Regions from separate parts of the Kluyvera sp. genome, predicted to be linked through region 2. Evidence: predicted binding sites of a transcription regulator. Region 2 holds the regulator's gene; each other region holds the start of a gene.
What was found. Region 2 encodes sigma-54, which starts transcription at its own class of promoters, with help from an activator protein. Its sites were predicted from a motif close to GTTGGCACANNTTTCGCTNT; they were not measured.
Positions count from the first base shown of each region.

Region 1: ACW14G_RS16430 (branched-chain amino acid ABC transporter substrate-binding protein) is a predicted target of sigma-54. The motif match lies at 1,540-1,559, and genes of this name have one in related genera.
Region 3: glnA (glutamate--ammonia ligase) is a predicted target of sigma-54. The motif match lies at 2,798-2,817, and genes of this name have one in related genera.
Region 4: hydN (electron transport protein HydN) is a predicted target of sigma-54. The motif match lies at 4,175-4,194, and genes of this name have one in related genera.

Region 1 covers NZ_CBDKZX010000054.1:19,006-26,384, reverse strand. The annotation lists gene arsC (glutaredoxin-dependent arsenate reductase) at 1-85, shown strand, start outside; gene ACW14G_RS16435 (GGDEF domain-containing protein) at 204-1,160, opposite strand; gene ACW14G_RS16430 (branched-chain amino acid ABC transporter substrate-binding protein) at 1,698-2,816, shown strand; gene ACW14G_RS16425 (ABC transporter permease subunit) at 2,896-3,810, shown strand; gene livM (high-affinity branched-chain amino acid ABC transporter permease LivM) at 3,820-5,109, shown strand; gene ACW14G_RS16415 (ABC transporter ATP-binding protein) at 5,106-5,984, shown strand; gene ACW14G_RS16410 (ABC transporter ATP-binding protein) at 5,981-6,697, shown strand; gene ACW14G_RS16405 (YecA/YgfB family protein) at 6,783-7,379, shown strand, end outside.
Region 2 covers NZ_CBDKZX010000066.1:11,200-18,578, forward strand. The annotation lists gene lptC (LPS export ABC transporter periplasmic protein LptC) at 1-392, shown strand, start outside; gene lptA (lipopolysaccharide ABC transporter substrate-binding protein LptA) at 361-915, shown strand; gene lptB (LPS export ABC transporter ATP-binding protein) at 922-1,647, shown strand; gene rpoN (RNA polymerase factor sigma-54) at 1,693-3,126, shown strand; gene hpf (ribosome hibernation promoting factor) at 3,149-3,436, shown strand; gene ptsN (PTS IIA-like nitrogen regulatory protein PtsN) at 3,492-3,980, shown strand; gene rapZ (RNase adapter RapZ) at 4,014-4,868, shown strand; gene npr (PTS phosphocarrier protein NPr) at 4,865-5,137, shown strand; gene mtgA (monofunctional biosynthetic peptidoglycan transglycosylase) at 5,249-5,968, opposite strand; gene arcB (aerobic respiration two-component sensor histidine kinase ArcB) at 6,195-7,379, opposite strand, start outside.
Region 3 covers NZ_CBDKZX010000062.1:9,615-16,993, forward strand. The annotation lists gene yihX (glucose-1-phosphatase) at 1-570, opposite strand, end outside; gene typA (ribosome-dependent GTPase TypA) at 703-2,526, opposite strand; gene glnA (glutamate--ammonia ligase) at 2,910-4,319, shown strand; gene glnL (nitrogen regulation protein NR(II)) at 4,526-5,575, shown strand; gene glnG (nitrogen regulation protein NR(I)) at 5,585-6,997, shown strand; gene ACW14G_RS17420 (YshB family small membrane protein) at 7,111-7,218, shown strand; gene hemN (oxygen-independent coproporphyrinogen III oxidase) at 7,294-7,379, opposite strand, start outside.
Region 4 covers NZ_CBDKZX010000011.1:18,161-25,539, reverse strand. The annotation lists gene ACW14G_RS06900 (6-phospho-beta-glucosidase) at 1-1,331, opposite strand, end outside; gene ascF (PTS cellobiose/arbutin/salicin transporter subunit IIBC) at 1,352-2,809, opposite strand; gene ACW14G_RS06890 (LacI family DNA-binding transcriptional regulator) at 3,072-4,085, shown strand; gene hydN (electron transport protein HydN) at 4,230-4,775, shown strand; gene fdhF (formate dehydrogenase subunit alpha) at 4,812-6,962, shown strand; gene hypF (carbamoyltransferase HypF) at 6,967-7,379, shown strand, end outside.

The DNA of each region.
Region 1 (7,379 bases), on a different contig from region 2:
TATCCTCCCGGACGGGCAAAAAGGCGCATTCACCAAGGAAGATGGCGAGAAGGTCGTTAACGATGCTGGTAAAAAACTGAAATAAATATCAAGGGGGCTCATGCCCCCTGGCTTCAACGATGCTCATTTTCCGTGTCAGAATCCCCGCCCTGCAAAACAGCCTTTATCAATGCCTGATATTCATTCTCTGCCAATGTGAAAGGTTATGCGTGCTTCCGGCGTTTTGCTGAGTACATCACCTCATCGCTTTCTTTAAGCATTTCCCGCAGCGAAGGGTAGCGATCCGGGTCATTACGTAACATCCCATAGGAATAATTGATGTTATAGGGTTTGCCCGAGTTTTCGTTGTACTCATCTACATCGCTGCGCAATCCGTGTAAAAATGCATCCGCATCGGCGTGGTGGGCGAGGAGAACGGCAAATTCATCGCCGCCGAGGCGTCCTGCAATATCTCTGGTGCCCAGGCGCTTATATAGCATCGCGGCAAATACTTTTAATACCTCATCACCTTCTGCATGCCCCCAGAGATCGTTGATAGGTTTGAACTTATCGAGATCAAAAAAGATAAGGCTGAATGTTGCATTGGTTTTAGTCAGGGAATGGAATCGTTTTTCGCCTTTACTGTAGAAACCACGACGATTCGGTATGCCCGTTAGGCTATCGGTCATGGCGATACCAATAATTTTAAATTCATCTTCGACAATAAAAGCCAAATCTCTGAGGCAAGCAATATCCTCGTCGCTGAAACCGCGGGGCGTGGAATGAATCAGACAAAGCGTACCCGCAACCGCGCCATCAGGCAGATGTACGGGATAACCCGCGTAGAATCTGATGTAGGGTTCCCCGGTCACCAGCGGGTTATCATGAAAACGTTCATCGTGCGATGCGTCGTTAACAATAAAGGGGCCATCCTCTAAAATGGCGTGGCTACAGAAAGAGATGTTGCGAGGCGTTTCGCGGGTACCCAAACCTTCGCACGCTAGCATCCATTGACGCTCACGGTCGAGCAGACTTATCAGTACCACGGGCACCTGAAAGATTTTTTTGGCCAGACGGGTTAAACGATCGAATCGTTCTTCGGAGCCGGTATCAAGAAGGTCTGCCAGATAAAGGGATCTTAATCGTTCTTCCTCATTATCCGGGATGCCTGGGAATTTCATATCACCTCGAAGAAATAGATATGTTGATGCCAGATACATTCTGGCGTAAAGCCGGATTAAGGCTGACCAATCATTTGAATATAGTTCAAAAAAGTGCTCCGCAGCCTGAATGCCCCCGATAACCCTCACAACGGTTATCCGGTGAATCAATATGTCGCTCCCCGGCGGGATTTTTTGTTATGCCCATCGATTGCACCACCGCGCAGCATAGTTTGCACAACTTGCTACAAAAATGCGCAAAGCGTGACTATTGCAATATTTATGTACTTTATTGTTAACCAGATGTGATCCCTCCCGTAATTTCACTTCGCCGGTGCAGAGGCCCTGTAACGGCGCTCTATACTCAACATTGTCTAAATCCCTGCGCTGGTTGCGAAAAGTTGGCAACCATTTTGCTTAATGATTTGACCTGAAAAGCGTAAGGAAACCTCGCCGTTATCAGCAGGATATTGTCAGGATGTCGTATGTCCGGCGCGTGCGCCGGTGGTTCGGCTTCACACCGTTATGCATAAACCTCTTTTGCTAAGGTAGATAATAATGTCGCTGAAATTAATAAGAAGTCCGCTTTCGATTGTGTTGGCAGGGTGTCTGGTGACGGCGTTTTCCGCCCAGGCCGATATCGTAATTGGTGTCGCCGGGCCATTTACCGGGCCAAACGCCACCTATGGCGATCAATATTGGCACGGCGCGACCCAGGCCGCGGCGGATATTAACGCCGCCGGTGGGATTAACGGCGAGAAAATTAAGCTGGTGCAGGGCGATGATGCCTGCGAGCCGAAGCAGGCCGTGGCGGTGGCGAACCGTCTGGTCGATCAGGACAAAGTGCAGGCTGTCGTCGGCCACTTCTGTTCCTCTTCGACGATGCCCGCCTCCGAGGTTTATAACGACGCGGGCGTGCTGGCCATCACCCCAGGTTCAACAAACCCGCTGATCACCGAGCGCGGAATGAACGATATGTTCCGTATGTGTGGCCGCGATGACCAGCAGGGCGACGTCGCCAGCAACTTCATCATTGATAAGCTGAAGGCCAAACGGGTGGTTATCATTCACGATAAAGATACCTACGGACAGGGCCTGGCGGATGCGACCCGCGCGGCGCTGGCCAAGCGCGGCGTGAAGGATGTGATGTATGAAGGCCTGTCGCGCGGTGAAAAAGATTTCAATGCGTTGGTGACCAAAATTGGCGCCCAGAAGCCGGATGTGGTCTTCTTCGGCGGCTGTCACCCCGAAGCGGGGCCGCTGGTGCGTCAGATGCGGGAGCAGGGCGTACAGGCGAAATTCTTCTCCGGCGACTGTATCGTCAACGAAGAGATGGTTACCGCCGCCGGTGGTCCGCAGTACACCAACGGCATCTATATGACCTTTGGCAAAGATCCGCGCCTGATCCCGGACGGCAAGGCGGTGATCGAAAAATTCCGCGCCAACAAGTTTGAGCCTGAAGGTTATACCCTCTATTCCTATGCCTCTATTCAGGCAATCGCCGCGGCGTTTAAGGCGGCGGGCCCCGACTCGGCGAAAGCAAGCGAATGGCTGAAGGCCAACCCGGTCGAAACCGTCATGGGCAAGAAAGCCTGGGACAGCAAGGGCGACCTGAAAGTCTCGGACTACGTCGTTTATCAGTGGGATGATAAAGGCAAGTATAAGGAAGTTGAGTAACCGGACGGAGTCACGCTCAGCGCCGGTGTGCTCGCATACCGGCGCTCTATAACATGGCCAATAACACGAGCGCGCGATGATGGAGACATTCTTTCTGCAACAGTTAGTCAATGGCTTGACGCTAGGATCGGTCTATGGGCTGATCGCCATTGGTTACACCATGGTATACGGTATTATCGGCATGATTAACTTCGCTCACGGCGAAGTGTATATGATCTCAGCCTATCTCTGCGCCATCGGTCTGGCGCTGCTGTCCTTCTTTGGCCTGCACTCTTTCCCCTTGCTGATTCTCGGCACGCTGGTCTTTACCATCGTGGTTACCGGCGTGTACGGCTGGACGATTGAGCGTATTGCCTACAAACCGCTGCGCAATTCCACCCGCCTGGCGCCGCTGATTTCCGCCATCGGTATGTCGTTAATTCTGCAAAACTACGCGCAAATCAGCCAGGGGCCGCGCCAGCAGGGGGTTCCCACAATGCTGGATGGCGTGCTGCGTCTGCATATCGGCGAAGGCTTTGTACAGATCACCTACACCAAGATCTTTATCCTGCTGGCGTCGTTTGCCGGGATGCTGCTGTTAACGTGGATTATTGGTCACACCCGGCTCGGGCGGATGTGCCGGGCGGTGCAGCAGGATCGCAAAATGGCCTCGATTCTCGGGATCAATACCGATCGTATTATCTCGCTGGTGTTTGTGATCGGCGCAGCCATGGCGGGGCTGGCGGGGGTGTTGATCACCATGAACTACGGCACTTTCGACTTCTATGCCGGGTTTATTATCGGCGTCAAGGCGTTCACCGCGGCGGTGCTTGGCGGTATCGGTTCTCTGCCGGGGGCGATGCTGGGTGGGCTGCTGCTTGGCGTGGCCGAAGCGCAGTTCTCCGGCATGGTCAACTCCGACTATAAAGACGTGTTCTCGTTCGGGCTGCTGGTGGTGATCCTGATTTTTCGCCCGCAGGGGCTGCTCGGCCGCCCGATTGTGGCCAAAGTGTAGGAGCTGACAATGACGCATTCAACGGCTTCACACGAGGTCTTTTCCCTCAAACGCTGCATTCTTGACGCGATCTTTTCCGGCCTGGTGGCGCTGATTATCTTTGGCCCCATTGTCGGGGTAGTGCTCGACGGCTACAGCTTTAACTTTGAAGGCCAACGTCTAATCTGGATTATCGCCGCGGTAATGATAGGGCGTTTTGCGCTTAGCGCAATGGCCACCACCGCCATTGGTCGACGCTTTACCTCTCGTTTTGAAAGCGATAACGCTGGCGTCTATGTCCGCGCCCCGGACTATAAAAGCCGGATGCGCTGGATAATCCCGCTGGTCGTGGCGTTAGCGGTTTGTTTCCCGTTCGTCGCCACCAAATACGTGCTGACCGTGGCGATCCTCGGCCTGATTTACGTGCTGCTGGGGCTGGGGCTGAACATTGTGGTCGGTCTCGCCGGGCTGTTGGATCTGGGCTACGTGGCGTTTTATGCCATTGGCGCCTACGGGCTGGCGTTGGGTTATCAGTATCTGGGGTTAGGATTCTGGTCAATGCTGCCGCTGGCGGCGCTGATGGCCGCGGCGGCGGGCGCGCTGCTCGGCTTTCCGGTGCTGCGCATGCACGGCGACTATCTGGCCATTGTGACCCTTGGTTTCGGTGAAATCATCCGTCTGATTCTCAATAACTGGCTCAGTTTCACCGGTGGCCCGAACGGGATTTCTGCGCCGCCGCCGACCTTCTTCGGCCTCGAATTTGGACGACGAGCGAAAGAGGGCGGTGTGCCATTTCACGAGTTTTTCCATCTCACCTATAACCCTAACCTGAAGTTTATTTTTATCTACGCGGTTCTGGTGCTGGTGGTACTGCTGGTGCTGTATATCAAGCATCGTCTAACGCGTATGCCAATTGGCCGCGCGTGGGAGGCTCTACGTGAAGATGAAATCGCCTGCCGTTCAATGGGCCTGAATCACGTGCTGGTGAAGCTGTCGGCTTTTACGCTCGGCGCGTCGACCGCCGGGATTGCCGGCGTGTTTTTCGCCACCTATCAGGGCTTCGTCAACCCAACGTCATTTACCTTCTTTGAGTCGGCGCTGATCCTCGCCATCGTGGTGCTGGGTGGAATGGGCTCGACCATTGGCGTGGTACTGGCGGCGTTTGTGCTGACCGTCACCCCCGAACTGCTGCGCAGCTTTGCCGAGTATCGCGTACTGCTGTTTGGCGTATTGATGGTGGTGATGATGATCTGGCGTCCTCGGGGGCTGATTCGCATTAATCGCAGCGGATTTGCGGTGCGTAAAGGAGTGGCGCCATGAGCCAGGATGTGATTTTAAGCGTTGAGCATCTGATGATGCATTTTGGCGGTATTAAGGCGCTGAACGACGTTAATCTGGAGGTACAGCGTGGCTCGATTACCGCGCTGATCGGCCCAAACGGCGCGGGAAAAACCACGGTGTTTAACTGCCTGACCGGTTTCTACAAGGCCTCCGGCGGCAAAATCCTGTTCAACACGCGCGGGAAAACCACTAACGTCATCCAGATCCTTGGGCAGAAGTTTCAGCCGGGTGATTGGGTGAATCCGGCGCACCTCGGGCAGCGTATTTTTTACAAAATGTTTGGCGGGACCCACCTCGTCAACCGGGCCGGGTTGGCGCGGACGTTTCAAAATATCCGTCTTTTCCGTGAGATGTCGGTGGTGGAGAATCTGCTGGTTGCACAGCATATGCAGGTCAACCGCAACCTGGTCGCCGGGATCCTCAATACGCCAGCTTACCGTCGGGCAGAGAGCGCCGCGCTGGATCGCGCTTTTTACTGGCTTGAGGTGGTGGATCTGGTTGACTGCGCTAACCGGCTGGCGGGCGAGATGTCTTACGGCCAGCAGCGCCGCCTGGAGATTGCCCGCGCCATGTGCACCGGCCCGGAGATGATTTGCCTTGATGAACCCGCCGCCGGGCTGAACCCCGTGGAAACCCGGGCGCTGAGCAAAATTATTCGTTTCTTGCGCGAGCATCACGGCATAACCGTGCTGCTGATTGAACATGATATGGGGATGGTGATGGACATTTCGGACGATATTATCGTGCTAGACCACGGCGATGTCATTGCCCAGGGCAAGGCGGAGCAAATTCAGCACGATGAGAAAGTCATTGCCGCCTATCTCGGCACCAGCGAAGACGAGGTCAGCCTATGAGCGAACCGATGCTGGAGTTTCGTGAGGTCGATGTCTTTTACGGCGTTATCCAGGCATTAAAGCAGGTTTCGCTGCAGGTCAATAAAGGCGAAACCGTCTCGCTGATTGGCGCCAACGGCGCGGGGAAATCGACGCTGTTGATGTCCATTTTCGGCCAGCCGCGGGTGCGCAGCGGGCAAATTCTCTTCTGCGGCGACGATATCAGCCATCGCACCACCCATTATGTCGCCTCGGCCGGGATCGCTCAGGCCCCGGAGGGACGGCGCATTTTCCCTGATATGACCGTGGAAGAAAATTTACTGATGGGCACGATACCAATTGGTAATCAGCATGCCGCTCAGGATCTGCAAAGCATGTTCGATCTGTTCCCTCGTCTCAAAGAGCGGCGCAAGCAGCGGGCGATGACCATGTCCGGCGGTGAGCAGCAGATGCTGGCGATTGCCCGCGCGCTGATGAGCCGACCGAAACTGCTATTGCTTGATGAGCCCAGCCTCGGGTTAGCGCCGATTGTGGTGAAGCAAATTTTCCATACGCTGCGTGAACTGGCCCGCGACGGGATGACGATTTTCCTGGTGGAACAAAACGCCCACCACGCGCTGAAGCTGTCTGACCGGGGATACGTGATGGTTAACGGGCAAATTCGTCTTAGCGGCAGCGGCGAGGAACTGTTGGGCAATCAGGAGGTACGTAAAGCCTATCTGGGCGGCGCGTAGCAAAGCATTGCTGGAGTTCAATGCTAAACTCCTGCATCATTGCGCCTGAACTGAATGACCTCATCAACAACGACAGAGATTGAGTATGAAAACGGGACCTTTAACCGAAAGCGAGCTGGAATGGCTGGACGAGACCATTGCGAAGTATGCCTCTGACGCGTCAATTATCGACGTCTCCGAACTGGACGGTATGCTGACCGCCATCCTCTCCTCACCGCTGGAGATTGAACCCGCTGAGTGGATGTTTGCCGTATGGGGCGGGGCAGACCATGTGCCGCACTGGGCGACTGACCGCGAGCGTGACCGTTTTGTGAATCTCACGCTGCAACATATGAGTGATATCGCCGATCGCCTGAACGACTACCCGGACCAGTTTGAGCCGCTGTTTGGTACCCGCGAAGAAGAAGGTCAGGAGCTGACCATCGTGGAAGAGTGGTGCTATGGCTATCTGCGCGGCGCGCGCCTGACCGACTGGTCCGGTCTGCCGGCAGAGCAGCAAGCGGCGTTTGACAGCATTGCGCTGCACGGCGATGAAGAGAAAAGCGCGGCGCTGGAAGCTTTCACGGCTGAGCAGTACTTCGATAGCATTGATAACATTCGCCCTGCGGCATTGAGTCTGTTTGATTATTGGATGGACAATCCGAAAGAAGCGCCGGTTAAGCAGCCGATTAAAAACGAACAG
Region 2 (7,379 bases):
TAATCGCCGAGCACGTGGAGTATTTTTCCGATCAGGGTCTGTCGTGGTTTACTCACCCCGTATTGACGACTTTTGACGCCGCGAAGGTGCCAACCTGGTCGATTAAAGCCGATAAAGCCAAGCTGACCAGCGACCGCATGCTGTATCTCTATGGGCACGTTGAAATCAACGCGCTGACAGAAGACGCACAACTGCGTAAGATTACGACGGATAATGCCCAGGTGAACCTGATAACTCAGGACGTTTCCTCTGACGATCTGGTGACGTTATACGGAACAACATTTAATTCCAGCGGCCTGAAAATGCGCGGCAATTTACGCAGCAAGAACGCCGAGCTGATTGAAAAGGTTAGAACTTCTTATGAAATCCAGAACAAACAAACTCAGCCTTAAGCTGGCGCTCGTCGCTTCTCTGCTGGCCGCCAGCCTGCCGGCAATGGCCTTAACCGGCGATACCAATCAGCCGATTCATATTGAATCCGATCAGCAGTCGTTGGATATGCAGGGCAACGTCGTGACCTTCACCGGTAACGTCGTCGTGACCCAGGGCAGCATCAAAATCAACGCCGACAAAGTGGTCGTCACCCGCCCGGCAAACCAGCAGGGTAAAGAAGTGATCGACGGCTACGGCAACCCGGCCACGTTCTACCAGATGCAGGACAACGGTAAGCCGGTGAAAGGTCGCGCGTCGAAGATGCACTATGAGCTGGCAAATGATTTCGTGGTGCTGACCGGCAATGCTTACCTTGAACAGCTGGACAGCAACATCAAGGGCGACAAAATCACCTACCTGGTGAAAGAGCAGAAAATGCAGGCGTTTAGCGACAAAGGCAAACGCGTCACCACCGTTCTGGTTCCGTCCCAGCTACAGGACAAATCCAAGGACCAGGCTCCGGCACAGAAGAAGAGTAACTAATTCGTTATGGCGACATTAACTGCAAAAAATCTGGCGAAGGCCTACAAAGGCCGCCGCGTCGTGGAAGATGTCAGTCTGACCGTCAACTCCGGTGAGATTGTGGGCCTGCTTGGGCCGAACGGCGCGGGTAAAACCACCACCTTCTACATGGTGGTCGGCATCGTGCCGCGCGATGCGGGCAATATCATCATTGATGACGAAGACATCAGCCTGCTGCCACTGCACGCTCGTGCCCGCCGCGGTATCGGCTATCTGCCGCAGGAAGCGTCGATTTTCCGTCGTCTGAGCGTCTACGATAACCTGATGGCGGTGCTGCAGATCCGCGACGATCTCAGTAATGAGCAGCGAGAAGACCGCGCCAAAGAGCTGATGGAAGAGTTCCACATCGAACATCTGCGCGACAGTCTGGGCCAGGCGCTTTCCGGTGGTGAACGCCGCCGCGTTGAAATCGCCCGCGCGCTGGCGGCAAACCCGAAGTTTATCCTGCTGGATGAACCGTTTGCCGGCGTTGACCCGATCTCCGTTATCGACATCAAACGCATCATCGAACACCTGCGCGACAGCGGCCTTGGGGTACTGATTACCGACCATAACGTCCGTGAAACGCTGGCAGTGTGCGAACGCGCTTACATCGTCAGCCAGGGGCATCTGATTGCCCACGGGACACCGCAGGAGATCCTGGAAGACGAACATGTTAAACGCGTGTATCTTGGGGAAGACTTCAGACTCTGATAGGGTAGTGGTTATCGACGTTAGCGGGAGATATTCGTTCTGAACATGAAGCAAGGTTTGCAATTAAGGCTCAGCCAACAGCTTGCCATGACGCCCCAGTTACAGCAGGCCATTCGTCTGTTGCAATTGTCTACGCTGGAACTTCAGCAGGAACTCCAGCAGGCGCTGGAGAGCAATCCCCTGCTCGAGCAAACCGATCTTCACGATGAAGTAGAGACTCAGGAAACCGTCGATAACGAAACGCTGGACAGCGTAGACGCGCTGGAAAAGCCGGACATGCCCGAAGAGCTGCCGCTTGACGCCAGCTGGGACGAAATCTACACCGCCGGAACCCCTTCCGGTACCGGGGCGGACTATCAGGACGACGAACTGCCGGTTTATCAGGGTGAAACCACCCAGTCACTTCAGGATTACCTGATGTGGCAGGTAGAGTTAACGCCGTTTACCGATACCGACCGGGCGATCGCCACGTCGATCGTCGACGCGGTGGATGACACCGGCTACCTGACCGTCACCGTCGAAGATATCCGCGAAAGCATCGGCGATGACGAAATTGGCCTGGACGAAGTGGAGGCGGTACTTAAACGCATCCAGCGTTTCGATCCGGTTGGCGTAGCCGCCAAAGATCTCCGCGATTGTCTGCTGATCCAGCTGTCACAATTTTCAGCAGACACGCCGCGTCTGGATGAAGCGCGCCTGATTATCAGCGATCATCTCGATCTGCTCGCTAACCACGATTTCCGCTCGCTGATGCGGGTCACCCGCCTGAAAGAAGACGTACTGAAAGAAGCGGTCGATCTGATCCAATCGCTGGATCCGCGCCCGGGCCAATCGATCCAGACCGGTGAACCGGAGTATGTGATTCCAGACGTACTGGTGCGCAAGGTCAACGATCGCTGGGTGGTCGAGCTGAACGCCGACAGCATTCCGCGCCTGCAGATTAACCAGCATTACGCGGGCATGTGCAACAACGCCCGCAACGACGCCGACAGCCAGTTTATTCGCAGCAACCTGCAAGAGGCAAAATGGCTGATCAAGAGTCTTGAGAGCCGCAACGATACGCTGCTGCGCGTCAGCCGCTGCATCGTCGAGCAACAGCAGGCCTTTTTCGACCTTGGCGAAGAGTACATGAAACCGATGGTGCTGGCTGACATCGCCCAGACCGTCGAGATGCACGAGTCCACCATTTCGCGTGTTACCACGCAGAAGTATTTGCATAGCCCACGGGGCATTTTCGAGCTTAAATATTTCTTCTCCAGCCACGTCAGCACCGAGGGCGGCGGCGAAGCCTCGTCCACGGCCATTCGGGCGCTGGTTAAGAAATTGATTGCCGCGGAGAATCCCGCGAAACCACTGAGCGACAGTAAGCTGACCACCATGCTCTCTGAACAGGGTATCATGGTGGCAAGGCGCACCGTTGCAAAGTACCGAGAGTCTTTATCCATTCCGCCGTCTAACCAGCGTAAACAACTGGTCTGACACAACTGATAAGGAAGACACTATGCAGCTCAACATCACTGGACACAACGTCGAGATCACCGAGCCGATGCGCGAATTCGTGACCACGAAATTCAGCAAGCTGGAGCAGTATTTCGAGAGGATCAATCAGGTCCATATTGTGTTAAAGGTGGAGAAACTGACGCACATCTCGGATGCGACATTGCACGTGAACGGCGGCGAACTTCATGCCAGCGCGGAAGGGCAGGATATGTATGCCGCCATCGACGGTTTGATCGATAAACTGGCGAGACAGTTAACCAAGCACAAAGATAAACTAAAACAACATTGATTGTCCGAGCGATCGCCCGATATGCCTGCATATCGGGCGATGCTTAGGTGAAATTATGACAAATAACGATTCGGCTCTACAACTGAGCAATGTCCTTAACCAGGAATGTACCCGCAGTGCTGTGCACTGTCAGAGTAAAAAACGTGCGCTGGAAATCATCAGCGAGCTGGCGGCGAAACAGCTTAGCCTGCCGCCGCAGGTGGTGTTCGAAGCCATTCTGACCCGTGAAAAAATGGGCAGTACCGGCATCGGCAACGGCATCGCCATTCCTCACGGCAAGCTCGAAGAAGATACGCTGCGTGCGGTCGGTGTGTTCGTGCAACTCGAAACGCCAATCGCCTTCGACGCTATCGACAACCAGCCAGTCGATTTACTCTTTGCGCTGCTGGTGCCGGCTGACCAGACTAAAACCCATCTGCATACGCTTTCCCTGGTGGCAAAACGTCTGGCAGATAAAACCATTTGCCGCCGCTTGCGCGCCGCGCAGAGCGACGAAGAGCTGTATCAAATCATCACCGATACGGAAACCCACGATGATGCGTAATGGACATCACATCGTACTGAGGAGAAACGGTACATGGTACTGATGATCGTCAGCGGCCGCTCTGGCTCGGGAAAATCAGTGGCCCTGAGGGCGCTGGAAGATATGGGCTTCTACTGCGTTGATAACCTGCCGGTAGTGTTGCTGCCAGAGCTGGCAAAGACGCTGGCCGACCGCGAAATCTCGGCGGCCGTGAGCATCGACGTGCGTAACATGCCTGAAACCCCGGAAATCTTCGAACGGGCAATGGAAAACCTGCCGGAGAACTTTTCCCCGCAGCTGCTGTTCCTCGACGCCGACCGCAACACGCTGATTCGTCGCTACAGCGACACTCGCCGTCTGCACCCGCTCTCCAGCAAGAATCTGTCGCTGGAAAGCGCGATTGATGAAGAGAGCAACCTGCTGGAGCCGCTGCGCTCTCGCGCCGACCTGATTGTCGACACCTCCGAGATGTCTGTTCACGAGCTGGCAGAAATGCTGCGCACCCGTCTGCTGGGCAAACGCGAGCGCGAGCTAACGATGGTGTTCGAATCCTTCGGCTTCAAGCATGGTATTCCTATCGATGCCGACTACGTGTTTGACGTGCGCTTCCTGCCAAACCCGCACTGGGATCCGAAACTGCGCCCAATGACCGGCCTCGACAAACCGGTTGCCGCGTTCCTCGACAGGCACACAGAAGTTCACAACTTTATTTACCAGACCCGCAGCTATCTTGAGCTATGGTTACCTATGCTGGAAACCAACAACCGCAGCTATCTGACGGTTGCGATTGGCTGTACCGGCGGTAAGCACCGTTCGGTCTATGTTGCCGAACAGCTGGCTGACTACTTCCGCTCGCGCGGTAAGAACGTGCAATCTCGTCATCGGACGCTGGAAAAACGCAAATCATGACCGTAAAGCAGACCGTGGAAATCACCAACAAGCTGGGCATGCATGCGCGCCCGGCGATGAAGCTGTTTGAACTGATGCAGCATTACGATGCGGAAGTGCTGCTGCGCAATGATGAAGGCACCGAAGCCGAAGCCAATAGCGTGATCGCGCTGCTGATGCTGGACTCTGCCAAGGGCCGTCAGATTGAAGTGGAAGCCACCGGTCCGCAGGAAGAAGAAGCGCTGGCGGCGGTGATTGCATTGTTTAACGCCGGGTTTGACGAAGACTAGTCGGCGCCCGGCGACAAACGCAAAGTCTGTAGGCCGGATAAGACGTTTACGCCGTCATCCGGCAATACCACGGTGCTGTGCATGATGGCGCGATGCTTATCAGGCCTACGGTTAATACAGTTTATTATCCCGCATAAACCCCTCCCCGCCGAGCTGGCGCATCTGACGTAAAATCCACGCCTGACGGCTACGCACATACCCGGATGGGGCATTGGCTTTAAAGCGGATCGGGTTAGGCAGCACCGCGGCCAACAGCGCGGCTTCCGCCATGGTCAGCTTGCTGGCCGGCTTGTGGAAATAGCGCTGCGACGCGGCTTCCACGCCGAAAATACCGTCGCCAAATTCAGCGATATTCAGGTAGACGGTCAAAATACGTTTCTTACTCCACACCGTCTCCATACCCAGAGTCAGGCCTGCTTCCAGCCCCTTACGCACCCAGCTACGCCCATCCCACAGGAACAGATTTTTCGCCGTCTGCTGCGACAGCGTCGAGGCACCGCGAATGCGGTTTTCGTTACGTTCGTTGTGCGCCAGCGCCTTTTCAATTGCCGACACATCAAAACCCCAGTGGTCAGGGAATTTTTGATCTTCGGCGGCAATGACCGCCAGCCCCATCCACGGTGAAATCTCATCCATGTTGACCCAGTCAGAATGGGCTACGTAGCCGAAATCCCCCGTTAACCAGGCACCCACCTGGCGCTCAATCATCACTGCGGAGAATGGCACCGGCAAGATACTGAACACTGCAATACCGCCGCCCCAGAATAGCGCCAGCATCAGCAACAGCCGCCAGGCCAGACGTTTAAGCCTGGCTATACTCCTTAAAGCCATCTTGTTCTCGCTAACTCTCTGACGCTGATTAATATTTCTGATTAAGTCGTTACGCTTCACACATTTTACTGATTCACGTAACAAACATTTTAAGTTTTGCTATCTTATTGAGCGTGCAATCGTATTTCAGGTTGTGTCAAAAAAATCAAAATCATGTCAATCATCTGACGCAACCACCAGTTCCCTGGTGTTGGCGCAGTATTCGCGCACCCCGGTCAAGCCGGGGTCATTTTTTTCCTGCACTGGCAACCCACGCTTTCAGCACCGCGACGTCGTGCTGCCATTCAGATTTCATTTCTTCGACCCATTCACCTACGTTATCCCACCATGCCGGCAGATCCGGGGATTGAATCTGCTGCCCCAGCTGTTGGAGATGACGTAGCCCGACGGAACCAGCAGCGCCTTTGATTTTATGGCCTTCTTCAACAATACCTTTTTGGTCGCGAGCGGTCAGGTTCGATTCCAGTACCGCCAGATAGCCCGGCATCATCTTCTCGAATACGGCCAGACCATCGGTGATCAGCTTCGGCCCAACCAGTTCGATGTACTGCTCCAGCATCGCAATATCGAGCAACTGCTGCGACTTGTCGTTATCACTCTGGCTCACGGTCCTCTCCTCTTCGTCTGCAGTGGTATCCCAGAACTTCTTGATCATCGCCGTCAACGCCGGAACCGAGAGCGGTTTACTCAGTACGTCGTCCATACCGGCGTCCAGATACTCTTTTTTGTCCTTCAGAACGTTCGCCGTCAGCGCCACCAGCGGCGGCAGATCATCGGCATGGTATTTGCGCGTTAGCTCGCGAGCGATGTCCAGACCGGTCATATCCGGCAGCTGAATATCCAACAGCACCAGGTCATACTCGCCGGGGGTGAACATCTCCAGCGCGGCCTTACCGGTCATCGCGACATCAACGCTGTTGCCCAGTTTTTCCAGCACCGAGCGCGCGACGATCACGTTCAACTCGATATCTTCCACCAGCAGCACGTGCAGCGCCGGCAACGGCATATCATCTTCGTCAAACGCGTCTTCCACTTCCTCAGCCACCGCCGGGGCGTGTGCCGTCAGGATAAAGGTCGAACCGTGTCCAGGTTGACTGGAAACCTCAATATCGCCACCCATACTTTTCGCCAGACGTTTCGACACGGCAAGGCCAATGCCAGTGCCGGTGGCGGGCTTGCCGCCCTCACTGTCTTTCACCTGATAATACATGGCGAAGATTTTGTCCTGCTCTTCCTGAGGGATACCGATACCGGAGTCTTCCACTTCAAAGTGCAGCATATCGCCAGCATCGTAGCGCACGCGCACGACCACGCTCCCCTCCTGAGTGAATTTAACGGCGTTGCTGATCAGGTTCCACAGAATCTGTCGCAGACGGGTACCGTCGGTAATCACTTTATGCGGCAAAGGCAG
Region 3 (7,379 bases), on a different contig from region 2:
TAGGGTTTCACGCCCTGTCACCAGCACGCTGGTTATCCCCAACCGGCTAGCACCCTCTATATTATCGGCGTTATCGTCAAAAAAGACCGCATCGGCGGCGGAAAAACCTTCCAGTTCAAGTACGCGCTGGTAAATACGGGCCTCTGGTTTACGCATGCCCATCTCCTGCGAGAGGTAAACATGGTCAGCGGCAGCATAAATTTGCGGATATTCATCCGGCCAGAAAGTCGTGTGCAGCGCATTGGTATTCGAGAGTACTACCACCCGGTGTCCCTGCTCGCGTAGCGTCTTCATGATATCGATAACTTCGGGACGCAGTGCGACAAACACCGCCTGCCAGCCGTGGGCAAACTGCTCGTAACTCAGCGGAAGTTCCAGGTCGTGACACATCGCTTTCGCAAATGCTTCATCCGATATTTCACCGCGTTCGTGCTGGTGAAATGCCTCCCCCATAGTAAAGCGCTGCTTCAACTGCGCCAGCGGCACACGGGCAAGGTCGCTCCACGTTCCCAGAACACGGTTGAAATCAATGTCGACAATCACATTACCTAAATCAAAGATATAGAGCATTTTTGCCTCCGTTCACGCCGTGGAATTTTTACTGTAGCGGGAAAGGCGGGGTTTGACCATGAACAAAAGCGCGCTATCAGAAAAAGAAAAACCCCGCCATAAGGCAGGGTTTTGGTCACGGAAAAAAGAAGATTACTCTTCTTTCGCACCGCGCATTGCGCGACGACGGTCGTTTTCCGTCAGGTGACGTTTACGGATACGAATAGACTGCGGAGTCACTTCGACCAGTTCGTCATCATCGATGAATTCCAGAGCTTGCTCCAGAGTCATGCGGATAGGCGGAACCAGAACAACCGCTTCATCCGTACCGGATGCACGCATGTTGGTCAGTTTCTTACCGGTCAGGCAGTTGACGGTCAGGTCGTTAGAACGGCTGTGAATACCTATGATCTGGCCTTCGTAAACTTCTGCGCCGTGGCCCAGGAACAGCTTACCGCGGTCCTGCAGGCTGAACAGTGCGAACGCAACTGCTTTACCCTGACCGTTGGAGATCAGTACGCCGTTCTGACGCTGACCCACATCACCCGCACGAACGTCGTCGTAGTGGCTGAAGGTGGAGTACAGCAGACCGGTACCGGAAGTCATGGTCATGAATTCTGAACGGAAGCCGATCAGACCACGGCTTGGGATCACGTAGTCGAGACGTACGCGGCCTTTACCGTCTGGATTCATGTTTTTCAGGTCGCCTTTACGCTCGCCCAGTGCCTGCATGACAGAACCCTGGTGCTGCTCTTCGACGTCCAGCGTTACGTTCTCGTATGGCTCTTGTTTGCGGCCATCGATTTCGCGGAAGATAACTTTCGGACGGGATACCGCCAGTTCGAAACCTTCACGACGCATGTTTTCAATCAGAACGGACAGGTGCAGTTCACCACGGCCAGAAACGCGGAACGCATCGGCGTCAGCGGTTTCTTCAACGCGCAGCGCTACGTTGTGCACCAGCTCTTTGTTCAGGCGGTCAAGGATCTGACGAGAGGTAACGAATTTACCTTCTTTGCCACAGAACGGAGAGGTGTTAACGCAGAAGAACATAGAAACAGTCGGTTCATCGACGGACAGTGCCGGCAGCGCTTCGACGTTCTGCGGATCGCAGATGGTGTCGGAGATGTTCAGCTCGCCCAGACCGGTGATGGCGATGATGTCGCCCGCTTCCGCGAGGGTGCTGTCGATACGTTCCAGACCCAGGTGAGTCAGCACTTTACCGACTTTACCGTTACGGGTTTTGCCTTCGCTATCGATGATAGTGATCTGCTGGTTCGGTTTCACTTTACCGCGTTTGATGCGGCCGATACCGATAACGCCAACGTAGTTGTTGTAGTCCAGCTGGGAGATCTGCATCTGCAGCGGACCATCAAGGTCTACGTCCGGCGCCGGTACATGGTCAACAATCGCCTGATACAGCGGGGTCATGTCTTCAGCCATGTCTTCGTGATCCAGACCCGCGATACCGTTCAGCGCAGAAGCGTAAACGATCGGGAAGTCCAGCTGCTCGTCGGTCGCGTCGAGGTTAACGAACAGGTCAAATACCTGATCAACAACCCAGTCAGGACGCGCGCCAGGACGGTCAACTTTGTTGATAACAACAATTGGCTTCAGGCCGTGGGCAAAGGCTTTTTTGGTCACGAAGCGCGTCTGCGGCATCGGACCGTCCATTGCATCAACCACCAGCAGCACAGAGTCGACCATGGACATTACACGTTCAACTTCACCACCGAAGTCGGCGTGCCCCGGGGTATCAACGATGTTGATACGGTAGTCATTCCATTTGATAGCGGTGTTTTTTGCGAGGATGGTAATCCCACGCTCTTTCTCCAAATCGTTGGAGTCCATCACACGCTCTTGAGTTTCAGCACGCTCGTCGAACGTACCGGATTGCTGCAGCAGCTTATCAACCAGGGTAGTTTTACCATGGTCAACGTGAGCAATGATGGCGATGTTACGCAAATTTTCGATCACAACTTTGCCTCGGGCATTAGAAATAGCGCGTTATTGTACACGGATTAATCGCACTACAAAACAGGATCACAGAGATCCTCCGCAAACAAGTATCGCAGAGTTTCTTTGTGATCGCTTTCACGGAGCATAAAAAGGGCACCTAATCACAATTTGCACCAATATGGTGCTCAACGCTCGCGTGTAAGCACTATAATGGTGCAAAACGGCTATCATGGTGCAGCCCTTTTGCACTATGGTGCGCATGATAGCGCCTTTTGGGGGTGATTTAAAAGTTGGCACAGATTTCGCTTTATATTTTTCACGGCAACAACGCCATTTTTAAGCAGTGATAGAAGACCTCGTTACCACGACGACGACAATGACAAATCCGGGAGATGTAAAGTATGTCCGCTGAACACGTTTTGACGATGCTGAATGAACATGAAGTGAAGTTTGTCGATCTGCGCTTCACCGATACTAAAGGTAAAGAACAGCACGTCACGATTCCTGCCCATCAGGTGAATGCCGAATTCTTCGAAGAAGGCAAAATGTTTGACGGCTCCTCTATCGGCGGCTGGAAAGGCATTAACGAATCTGACATGGTTCTGATGCCGGACGCATCTACCGCTCTCATCGACCCGTTCTTTGAAGAGTCTACCCTGATTATTCGTTGTGACATCCTGGAACCTGGCACCCTGCAGGGCTACGACCGTGACCCGCGCTCCATCGCTAAACGCGCTGAAGAGTACCTGCGTTCTACCGGCATCGCAGACACCGTTCTGTTCGGGCCAGAGCCAGAATTCTTCCTGTTTGACGACATCCGTTTCGGCGCGTCCATCTCCGGTTCCCACGTCGCTATCGATGACATCGAAGGCGCATGGAACTCCTCCACCAAATACGAAGGTGGTAACAAAGGTCACCGTCCTGGCGTGAAAGGCGGTTACTTCCCGGTTCCTCCGGTAGATTCTTCTCAGGACATCCGTTCTACCATGTGTCTGATCATGGAAGAAATGGGTCTGGTAGTTGAAGCGCACCACCACGAAGTGGCAACCGCTGGCCAGAACGAAATCGCGACCCGCTTTAACACCATGACCAAAAAAGCGGACGAAATTCAGATCTACAAATATGTGGTTCACAACGTCGCTCACCGCTTCGGTAAAACCGCGACCTTTATGCCAAAACCGATGTTTGGCGATAACGGTTCCGGCATGCACTGCCACATGTCCCTGTCCAAGAACGGCGTAAACCTGTTCTCCGGTGACAAATATGCGGGTCTGTCTGAGCAGGCGCTGTACTACATCGGCGGCGTTATCAAACACGCTAAAGCGATCAACGCCCTGGCTAACCCGACCACCAACTCCTACAAGCGTCTGGTCCCGGGTTACGAAGCGCCGGTTATGCTGGCTTACTCTGCCCGTAACCGTTCTGCATCTATCCGTATTCCGGTTGTTGCTTCTCCGAAAGCACGTCGTATCGAAGTACGCTTCCCGGACCCGGCAGCTAACCCGTACCTGTGCTTCGCCGCGCTGCTGATGGCTGGCCTTGACGGTATCAAGAACAAGATCCATCCGGGCGAAGCCATGGACAAAAACCTGTACGACCTGCCGCCGGAAGAAGCGAAAGAGATCCCACAGGTTGCTGGCTCTCTGGAAGAAGCACTGAACGCACTGGATGCAGACCGCGAGTTCCTGACTGCAGGTGGCGTATTCACTGATGAAGCTATCGATGCTTACATCGCGCTGCGCACCGAAGAGAACGACCGCGTTCGCATGACTCCGCACCCGGTAGAGTTCGAGCTGTACTACAGCGTCTAATACGTTTTGAGTTGTACTTTCCCGATGATGTCGCGTCATTGCCGATGGGTGCTGGCGCGATAATCGGGAATTGAGTTGCCGTGGAAACTTTCAGCCCATCTCAGGATGGGCTTTTTTCTCCACCAACAACCTGATTTCCCGCGCTTTTTATCCGTAAAAAGCTATACTGCACTAAAACAGTGCAAGCCTTTTCAGGAGACTGCTAAATGGCAACAGGCGCGCTGCCCGATGCTGGGCAGATCCTTAACTCGTTAATCAACAGCATTTTACTGGTCGATGACGATCTGGCCGTTCACTACGCAAACCCTGCGGCACAGCAGCTGTTGGCGCAGAGCGCGCGTAAACTTTTCGGCACGCCGCTTCCCGAGCTTCTGAGCTATTTCTCGCTCAACGTCGGCTTAATGCAGGAAAGCCTGCAAACCGGCCAGGGGTTCACCGATAACGAAGTGACGCTGGTTATCGACGGTCGCTCGCATATTCTTTCGCTCACCGCACAGCGGCTGCCTGACGGCTTTATCCTGCTGGAGATGGCGCCAATGGATAATCAGCGTCGCCTCAGCCAGGAGCAGCTTCAGCACGCTCAACAGATTGCCGCGCGCGATCTGGTGCGTGGCCTTGCCCATGAGATTAAAAACCCGCTGGGTGGCCTACGCGGTGCGGCACAGCTGCTGAGTAAAGCGCTGCCCGACCCCGCGCTAACCGAATATACCAATGTCATTATTGAACAGGCCGACCGTCTGCGTAATCTGGTCGATCGCCTGCTTGGCCCGCAGCATCCCGGTACGCATGTCACCGAGAGCATCCATAAGGTGGCCGAGCGCGTGGTGAAACTGGTTTCGATGGAGCTGCCGGAAAACGTCACGCTGGTTCGCGACTACGACCCAAGTTTGCCAGAATTACCGCATGATCCCGACCAGATTGAGCAAGTTCTTCTTAATATCGTGCGTAATGCGCTTCAGGCTCTGGGGTCTGAAGGGGGCGAAATCGTCCTGCGTACCCGCACCGCGTTTCAGTTAACGCTACACGGCGTTCGCTACCGCCTGGCCGCCAGAATTGATGTCGAAGATAACGGCCCCGGCATTCCATCACATTTGCAGGATACGCTGTTTTATCCGATGGTCAGCGGCCGCGAAGGTGGCACCGGGCTGGGTCTGTCGATCGCGCGCAGCCTGATCGATCAGCACTCCGGCAAAATTGAATTTACCAGTTGGCCAGGCCATACCGAGTTTTCGGTTTTCCTGCCAATTAAAAAATAAGGTGTGTTTATGCAACGAGGGATAGTCTGGGTCGTTGATGACGATAGCTCCATCCGTTGGGTGCTTGAACGCGCACTCACCGGCGCAGGGCTAACTTGCACAACGTTTGAGGGTGGGAAAGAGGTGCTGGATGCGCTGGCTACCAAAACCCCTGACGTGTTGATGTCCGATATTCGTATGCCCGGGATGGATGGTCTGGCGCTGTTAACACAAATCAAGCAACGCCATCCAATGCTTCCGGTCATCATAATGACGGCACATTCCGATCTGGACGCCGCTGTCAGCGCCTATCAACAAGGGGCGTTCGATTACCTGCCAAAACCGTTTGATATTGACGAAGCAGTGGCGCTGGTTGAACGCGCTATCAGCCACTACCAGGAACAGCAGCAGCCGCGCAATGTGCAGGTTGATGGGCCGACCACCGATATCATCGGCGAAGCGCCGGCCATGCAGGACGTGTTCCGTATTATCGGCCGTCTCTCCCGCTCTTCCATCAGCGTGCTGATTAACGGCGAGTCCGGTACCGGTAAAGAGCTGGTCGCTCACGCCCTGCACCGCCACAGCCCGCGCGTCAAAGCGCCGTTTATCGCGCTGAATATGGCGGCAATCCCCAAAGACCTGATTGAGTCCGAACTGTTTGGTCACGAGAAAGGGGCCTTTACCGGCGCCAATACCGTCCGTCAGGGGCGTTTTGAGCAGGCCGACGGCGGCACGCTGTTCCTCGATGAAATTGGCGATATGCCGATGGATGTCCAGACTCGTCTGCTGCGTGTGCTGGCCGACGGCCAGTTCTACCGCGTCGGCGGCTATGCGCCGGTGAAGGTCGACGTACGTATCATCGCGGCTACCCACCAGAATCTGGAACAGCGCGTACAGGAAGGTAAGTTCCGTGAGGATCTGTTCCACCGCCTGAACGTGATTCGCGTCCACCTCCCGCCATTACGTGAGCGTCGGGAAGATATTCCGCGTCTGGCGCATCATTTCCTGCAGGTCGCGGCCCGCGAGCTGGGCGTTGAAGCCAAGCTGCTGCACCCGGAAACCGAAGCCGCTTTAACGCGTCTGGCCTGGCCGGGTAACGTGCGTCAGCTGGAGAACACCTGCCGCTGGCTGACGGTGATGGCCGCCGGGCAAGAGGTGCTGATTCAGGATCTGCCGGGCGAACTGTTTGAAGCCAGCCAGCCGGACAGCACCGCGGCGGCGTCGCTACCGGATAGCTGGGCGACGCTGCTGGCGCAGTGGGCCGATCGCGCGCTGCGTTCCGGTCATCAAAATCTGCTTTCCGAAGCCCAGCCGGAGATGGAGCGTACGCTGCTGACGACCGCCCTACGCCATACGCAAGGGCATAAACAGGAAGCTGCGCGCCTGCTGGGTTGGGGTCGTAATACCCTGACACGCAAACTGAAAGAACTCGGAATGGAGTAAGGTCGGAGTAAAGTGTAAAAATTGCTCGATTCGCGCAAGTTGCTGCAATTTTATACTTTACTGTTCCGATGAGTTAAGTATCATTCTGCCCGCGACTACCTGGGGGAAGAAACATGCTTGAATCATTAATTAATCTGGCGTCGAGCGGTGCTGCCAGCCACTCGCCGCAAACAGCGATGGCCGCAGTGCTGTGTGCGGCGCTGGTCGGGCTGTTCAGCTAAGCCGGATGGCGCTTGCGCTTATCCGGCCTACCGTCGATTTGTAGGCCCGGTAAGCGTAGCGCCATCGTGTCGTCTTTAAATAACCCGTGAGAACTGCTGCATACGCGCTTTCTGACGCAGATAGGCGTCGAAGCACATACAGATGTTGCGAATCAACAAAC
Region 4 (7,379 bases), on a different contig from region 2:
TCGCGGTCGACGTATACGAATCCGTAGCGCTTGCTCATCTCTCCCGTCGATGCCGCCACCAGGTCAATACAACCCCACGTGGTGTAACCGATCAGCGGCACGCCATCTTCGATGGCATCGCCCATCGCGCGGATATGTTCGCGTAAATAGCTGATGCGGTAATCGTCGTCGATCTGTCCATCGGCGTTGACGACGTCCTTCGCGCCAAGACCGTTCTCCACCAGGAACAGCGGCTTCTGGTAGCGGTCGTACATCATGTTCATGGTGATACGTAGGCCGAGCGGGTCGATACCCCAGCCCCATTCGCTGGCCTCAATGTACGGGTTCTTCAGCGACTTCACGATGTTGGCGGCGTTGGTGTTGTTGGCATTCATGTCCGCCGATGCGCAGCGTGAGGCGTAGTAGCTGAACGACACAAAATCGACCGTGTGCTTAAGCGCTTCATCGTCGCCAGCTTCTTTGGCGATGGTCACGCCTTTCTCGCGGAACACTCGAGCCGAGTAGGCCGGGTAGCGGCCGCGCGCCTGCACATCGATAAAGAACAGGTTCTCGCGATCTTTCTCCAGCGCCGCCCACACGTCTTCCGGCTTGCAGGAGTAGGGGTAGAAGTTGCCCCCCGCCAGCATGCAGCCTACCTGGTTCTGCGGGTTGATCTCATGGGCGATTTTGGTGGCCAGCGCGCTGGCCACCAGCTCGTGGTGCGCGGCCTGGTACTTCACCTGATCCTGATTTTCGCCTTCTTCGAACACCAGCCCGGCCCCGGAGAACGGGCTGTGCAGCATGATGTTGATTTCATTGAAGGTCAGCCAGTATTTCACCAGCCCGTCGAATGCTTCAAAGCAGGTGCGGGCGTAGCGGGTAAAGAACTCCACCATCTTGCGGTTACGCCACGAGCCGTACTCGGTCACCAGGTGCATCGGCACGTCGAAGTGGCACAGCGTCACCAGCGGTTCGATACCGTACTTTTTACATTCGCGGAACAGATCGCGATAGAAGGCGATACCTTCCTCATTCGGCGTCAGTTCGTCGCCGTTCGGGTACAGACGGCTCCAGGCGATGGAGGTGCGGAATACGCCGAAGCCCATTTCCGCCATCAGCGCGATATCTTCTTTATAACGATGATAGAAGTCGATCGCCCGGTGGCTGGGATAGAACTCATCATCGCGCAGGGCGAAACGCTTCTCCTGGCCCAGTTTGACCGGCAGACGGTTGACGCCGTGCGGGATCATATCCACGGTGGTCAGCCCTTTACCGCCTTCAAGATAGGCGCCTTCTGCCTGGTTGGCGGCAATGGCGCCGCCCCAGAGGAATCCTTGCGGAAATGTCGACATGCGTTACCTCGCTAATAAATTTATGAAATCTGTGCGGCTGCGGCGTTGACTGGCGCACTTGCCTGACGTTTGCGTGCTTCGGCGGCGGCGTCTTCTACCGGAATGTCCTCAAAGCCGAGGATCAGCGTCAGTACGAACGACAGCACCACCGCCAACGCCATCACGCCGAACACCCAGACGATGGTCATCGGGTTAGCCGGGTCGAAGAACTGCACGCTGGTAAACAGCCCCGGCGCGGCCATGGAGTGGCTGGCCAGCCCGGCGATACCAGCGACCGCGCCACAGATAAAGCCGCTAATCAGGCTGGCGATCAGCGGACGCTTCAGGCGTACGGCGACCCCGTACAGCGCCGGTTCCGAAATGCCAGCCAGAATGGCGGACGCGGCGGCGGCCAGCGCGGTCTGGCGTAGTTCCGGGTTTTTGGTTTTCCACGCGACCGCCAGCGACGAACCGCCGAGCGACAGGTTGGCGCCGATTTCCGATGGCATCACCATGCCTTCTTTGCCGGTCTCGGCGATGGTCTGAATGATGGTTGGGGTAAAGACGCGGTGCATCCCGGTCATCACCAGCAGCGGCCACAGCGCCCCCATAATTGCGACCGACAGCCAGCCCAGATAGCCGTGAATGGTGTACACCAGCGCGGAGATGGCGCTACCGATCCAGATCCCAATCGGGCCAATCAGCAGGATCGCCAGCGGCGCGGCGATCAGCACGATCAGCATGGGTTTGAGGAAGTTTTTGGTCACGGCGGGCGTAATCCTGTCGACCCAGCGTTCAATGTACGAGAGGCACCAGGTCATCACCAGCGCCGGAATCACCGTGTAGGTGTATTTCACCGCGGTCACAGGAATCCAGGCAAACTCGACGTGCTCACCCTGCGCGGCTTTCGCCATCAGTTCAATAAAGCTCGGGTGGACCAGTACCCCGGCGATAGCAATCGCCAGCGACATGTTAGTTTTGAATTTCACTGCCGCAGAGGCGGCGACCATCAGCGGCAGGAAGAAGAATGCGCCGTCGCCGATGACGGTCAGAATAGTAAGCGTCGGCGCGCCTTTTGGCAGGACGCCGGTCATTTCGAGGATCATCGCCAGCAGCTTAACCATCGATCCGCCGATAATGGCCGGGATCAGCGGCGACATGGTGCCGATCAGCGCATCGAGGATCCCGGCGCCAATGCGACGCAGGGTCAGCTTCGGTTTCCCGACCGGAGCGGCTGGCTGCATGTCGTTCGGCAGCAAGTTGACCACTTCACGGAAGGCCTGCGAGACGGTGTTGCCAATAATCACCTGGCACTGGCTGTCGGTGCGTACCACGCCCATCACACCGCTGATGCCTTTAAGCGTGGCGCTATCGACCAACGTGTCATCTTTCAGCACGAAGCGTAGACGGGTCATGCAGTGCGTGACGGCGGAGATATTCTCCACGCCGCCAAGCGCGCTCATCACAGATTGCGCCAGAGCCGCATAATTTTTAGCCATCGGAAAATCCTGTTTTATCAGTAAGGTACTTATGGTTCATCTCCTGAATGGTTCAAAAGATGAAACGCTGCATAGGAAACCGGTTCCACATAATCATCATGTGTTTATTTTGTTGCTACAAGATCTAAGTTTTGTTTTTGATTGATTCGTGAAACCGATCACAGGAAATAACCCTGATGAAAGATTCACCCGTTTCGCCATTGCTGAAAATCGCCAGGCGGTGCAGTACACTGCGGACAGATAATTTCTCAAAGGTATGAATATGACGACGATGCTAGAGGTGGCTCGACGGGCGGGCGTATCGAAAGCCACCGTGTCCCGGGTGCTATCGGGCAACGGTTATGTCAGTCAGGAGACGAAAGACCGGGTGTTTTTGGCCATCGAAGAGAGCGGCTACCGGCCGAATCTTCTGGCGCGTAATCTGGCCACTAAAAAAACGCAGACGCTCGGCCTGGTGGTGACCAACACTCTCTACCACGGTGTGTACTTCAGCGAGCTGCTGTATCACGCGGCGAGCATGACGGAAGATCAGGGGCGTCGTCTGGTACTCGCGGACGGTAAACACAGCGCCGAAGAGGAACGTGAGGCGATTCAGTATCTGCTCGATTTGCGCTGTGATGGCATTATTATTTATCCACGTTTTTTAAGCGTCGACGAAATTGACGATATTATTCAGCAGCAGCAACAGCCGGTGATGGTCATTAATCGTTGTCTGCGCCGAAATAGCAGCCACTGCGTTTATTGCGATCAAAAATCCTCCAGCCAACAGGCGGTGGAAAAATTAATTACGCTCGGCCATCGCGATATTGCCTTTATTACCGGTTCGCTGGATTCCCCGACCGGCGTTGAGCGTCTTTCCGGCTATAAGGATGCGCTGGCGAAACACGGCATTACGCTACGTAATGAGCTGATTGTGGAAGGAAAATGGACGCCCGCCACCGGCGCGGCAGGTGTCGATATTCTGCGTGAAAGGCAGGTCACATTCAGCGCGCTGGTGGCCAGTAACGATGATATGGCGGTGGGGGCAATCAAGCGGCTTCATGCTCACGGAATAGCGGTGCCGCAGCAGGTATCGGTGATTGGCTTTGACGATATTGCGTTAGCGCCGTATATGATTCCGTCCCTCTCGAGCGTGCGTATTCCGGTTACGGAAATGATTAAAGAGACGATTCACCGTCTTATTTTTATGCTCGACGGCGGCGATTTTAAATATCAACAAACCTTCCCCGGCGAATTAATCGAGCGCGAGTCCATCGTGGCCGGTCCACACCGTTAATGTCGTCAGCTGTCATCGTCATTAGTGACGATGACAGCCTGTTCCGGCAGACATTCTTTTAAATCCCCTTACGAATCAATAAAATAAAAGTTGGCTCGAATAATGCATTCTCCCGCGCAATCACTGTCATAGCTGGAGAAGTTGATGAACCGTTTCATCATCGCTGATGCGAGTAAATGTATTGGCTGCCGTACGTGCGAAGTCGCCTGCGTGGTTTCTCACCAGCAGGATCAGGACTGCGCCGCGCTGACGCCACAGTCTTTCCTGCCGCGTATTCACGTTATTAAGGGCGTAGATGTTTCTACGGCCACCGCCTGCCGCCAGTGCGAAGACGCGCCGTGCGCCAACGTCTGCCCGAACGGCGCGATTGTTCGCGACAAAGGGTTTATCCACGTGATGCAGGAGCGCTGCATTGGCTGCAAAACCTGCGTGGTGGCCTGCCCGTACGGCGCCATGGAAGTGGTGGTGCGTCCGGTTGTGCGCGACAGCGGCGCGGGTCTGAAGGTGCGTGCGGAAAAAGCGGAAGCCAACAAGTGCGACCTTTGCTTCCACCGTGAAGAAGGCCCTGCCTGTATGGAAGCGTGCCCGACCCACGCATTGTTCTGCGTAGACCGCAACAAGCTGGAACAGCTTAGCGCGGAAAAACGCCGTCGCGCCGCGCTGGAAAGCGCTGCGTCTATCTCTCTTTAATCATCCTTTATTTCTCTTTTAACAGGTCTGTTACTGATGAAAAAAATCACGAGTGTATGCCCTTATTGCGGTGCTGGTTGCAAACTGAAGCTGGTCGTCGACCACGGTAAAATTATTCGCGCCGAGGCGGCTGACGGGCAAACGAACCAGAATGAGCTGTGCCTGAAAGGCTACTACGGTTGGGATTTTCTGAACGATACCCAACTGCTGACGCCGCGTCTGACGCAGCCGATGATCCGCTATGAAAAAGGGGGCAAATTCACCCCCGTGAGCTGGGATGAAGCCATTCGCTACACCGCGAAACGGCTGAGTGAGATCAAAGCCAAATACGGGCCGCGCGCCATTATGACTACCGGGTCATCGCGCGGTACCGGTAATGAAACCAACTATGTGATGCAGAAATTCGCCCGCGGCGTGCTGCATACCAATAACGTCGATTGCTGCGCTCGCGTGTGCCACGGCCCATCGGTTGCCGGGTTGCAGGAAGTGCTGGGTAACGGCGCGATGAGCAACAGCATCGGCGATATTGAAAACTCCCGTTGCCTGCTGGTCTTTGGCTACAACTGCGCGGATTCGCACCCGATCGTGGCGCGGCGCGTGATTAAAGCCAAAGATAAGGGGGCGAAAATTATCGTCTGCGACCCGCGCAAAATTGAAACCGCGCGCATCGCCGACCAGCACCTACAAATGCGTAACGGTAGCAATATGGCGCTGGTGAATGCCTTTGCCCATGTGCTGCTGGAAGAAGAGCTGTACGACAAAGAGTATGTTGCGCGCTATACCACCGGGCTGGATGAAATGCGTGAAGTCGTTAAAGACTACGCGCCCGAAGCGGTGGAAGAACTGACCGGTATTCCTGCCGCACAGGTTCGTCAGGCGATGCGCACTTATGCGGCGGCGCCGTCGGCGACCATCATGTGGGGCATGGGCGTCACCCAGTTCGGCCAGGCCGTTGACGTGGTGAAAGGGCTGGCAAGCCTGGCGCTGCTGACCGGTAACCTTGGGCGCGAAGCCGTCGGCGTTGGCCCGGTGCGTGGGCAGAATAACGTGCAAGGCGCGTGTGACATGGGCGTGCTGCCAAATCAGTTCCCTGGCTATCAGGACGTGACGGACCCGCAGGTGCGTGAAAAATTCGCCAATGCCTGGGGGATTGATGCCAGCCTGATGGACGACAAAGTCGGCGTGCGCATTACCGAAGTGCCGCATCTGGCGATGGAAGGCAAGATCAAAGCCTACTACATCATGGGCGAAGATCCGCTGCAAACCGAGGCGGATTTAGGGCTGGTACGCAAAGGCTTCGAAGCGCTCGATTTCGTGGTGGTGCAGGATATTTTCATGACCAAAACCGCCGAACAGGCTGACGTGCTGCTGCCAGCCACTTCCTGGGGCGAGCACGGCGGCGTCTTTACCTGCGCTGACCGAGGCTTCCAGCGCTTCGATAAAGCCATCGACGCGAAGTACAACGTCAAGCGCGACTGGGAGATTATCAGCCTGATCGCCAGCGAAATGGGCTATCCGATGCACTACGACGACAACCAGCAAATCTGGGACGAAATGCGCGAGCTGTGCCCACTGTTCTACGGCGTGACCTACGAAAAAATGGGTGACATGGGCCACGTGCAGTGGCCTTGCCCAACGCTCGATCATCCCGGCACACCGTACCTGTATGAAGGTAATCAGTTTGCTACGCCGGACGGCAAAGGCCATCTGTTCGCCGCACCGTGGCGCGCGCCGGCGGAAACCCCGGATGCCGACTTTCCACTGGTGCTGTGCACCGTGCGCGAAGTGGGGCACTACTCCTGTCGCTCGATGACCGGTAACTGCGCGGCGCTGCAATCGCTCGCCGATGAACCCGGTTTTGTGCAGATGAACCCGCAGGATGCCAGACTGCTTGGTATCCATGATAAGCAGCTGGTGTGGGTTGCCTCGCGTCGCGGCAAGGTAATTAGCCGCGCCTGCGTGAGCGAACGTATCAACCGCGGCAGCGTGTATATGACTTATCAGTGGTGGATCGGTGCGTGCAACGAACTCACGCAGGATAATCTTGATCCTATCTCGAAAACACCGGAAACCAAGTACTGTGCGGTCAAGGTTGAGCCGATTGAGGATCAGAACTGGGCGGAAACCTTTGCGCTGGACAGCTATCAGTCGATGAAAACGCGGCTGAAAGCGGCAATTAACGGGTAATCAGATGAACGCAAACGGCGTGCAGATCCGCATCTGCGGAAAAGTACAGGGGGTGGGTTTCCGCCCCTTCGTCTGGCAGCTGGCGCAACAGCGCGGCTGTCTGGGCGATGTCTGTAATGACAGCGCCGGGGTTCTGCTGCGCCTGTACGGCGATGAAGCGGACTTCATCGCCGCGCTGTACCAGTACTGCCCGCCGCTTGCACGCATCGACAGTACCCAGGTTAAGCCGTTTGACTGGCCGACCATCCCAACCGACTTTACTATCCGCCAGAGCGGAAGTGGGGCGATGAGCACGCAAATTGTTCCCGATGCGGCGACCTGCCCGGCCTGTCTGGCGGAAATGAACGACCCGCAGGAGCGGCGCTACCGCTACCCGTTTATCAACTGCACCCACTGTGGGCCACGTTTTACCATTAT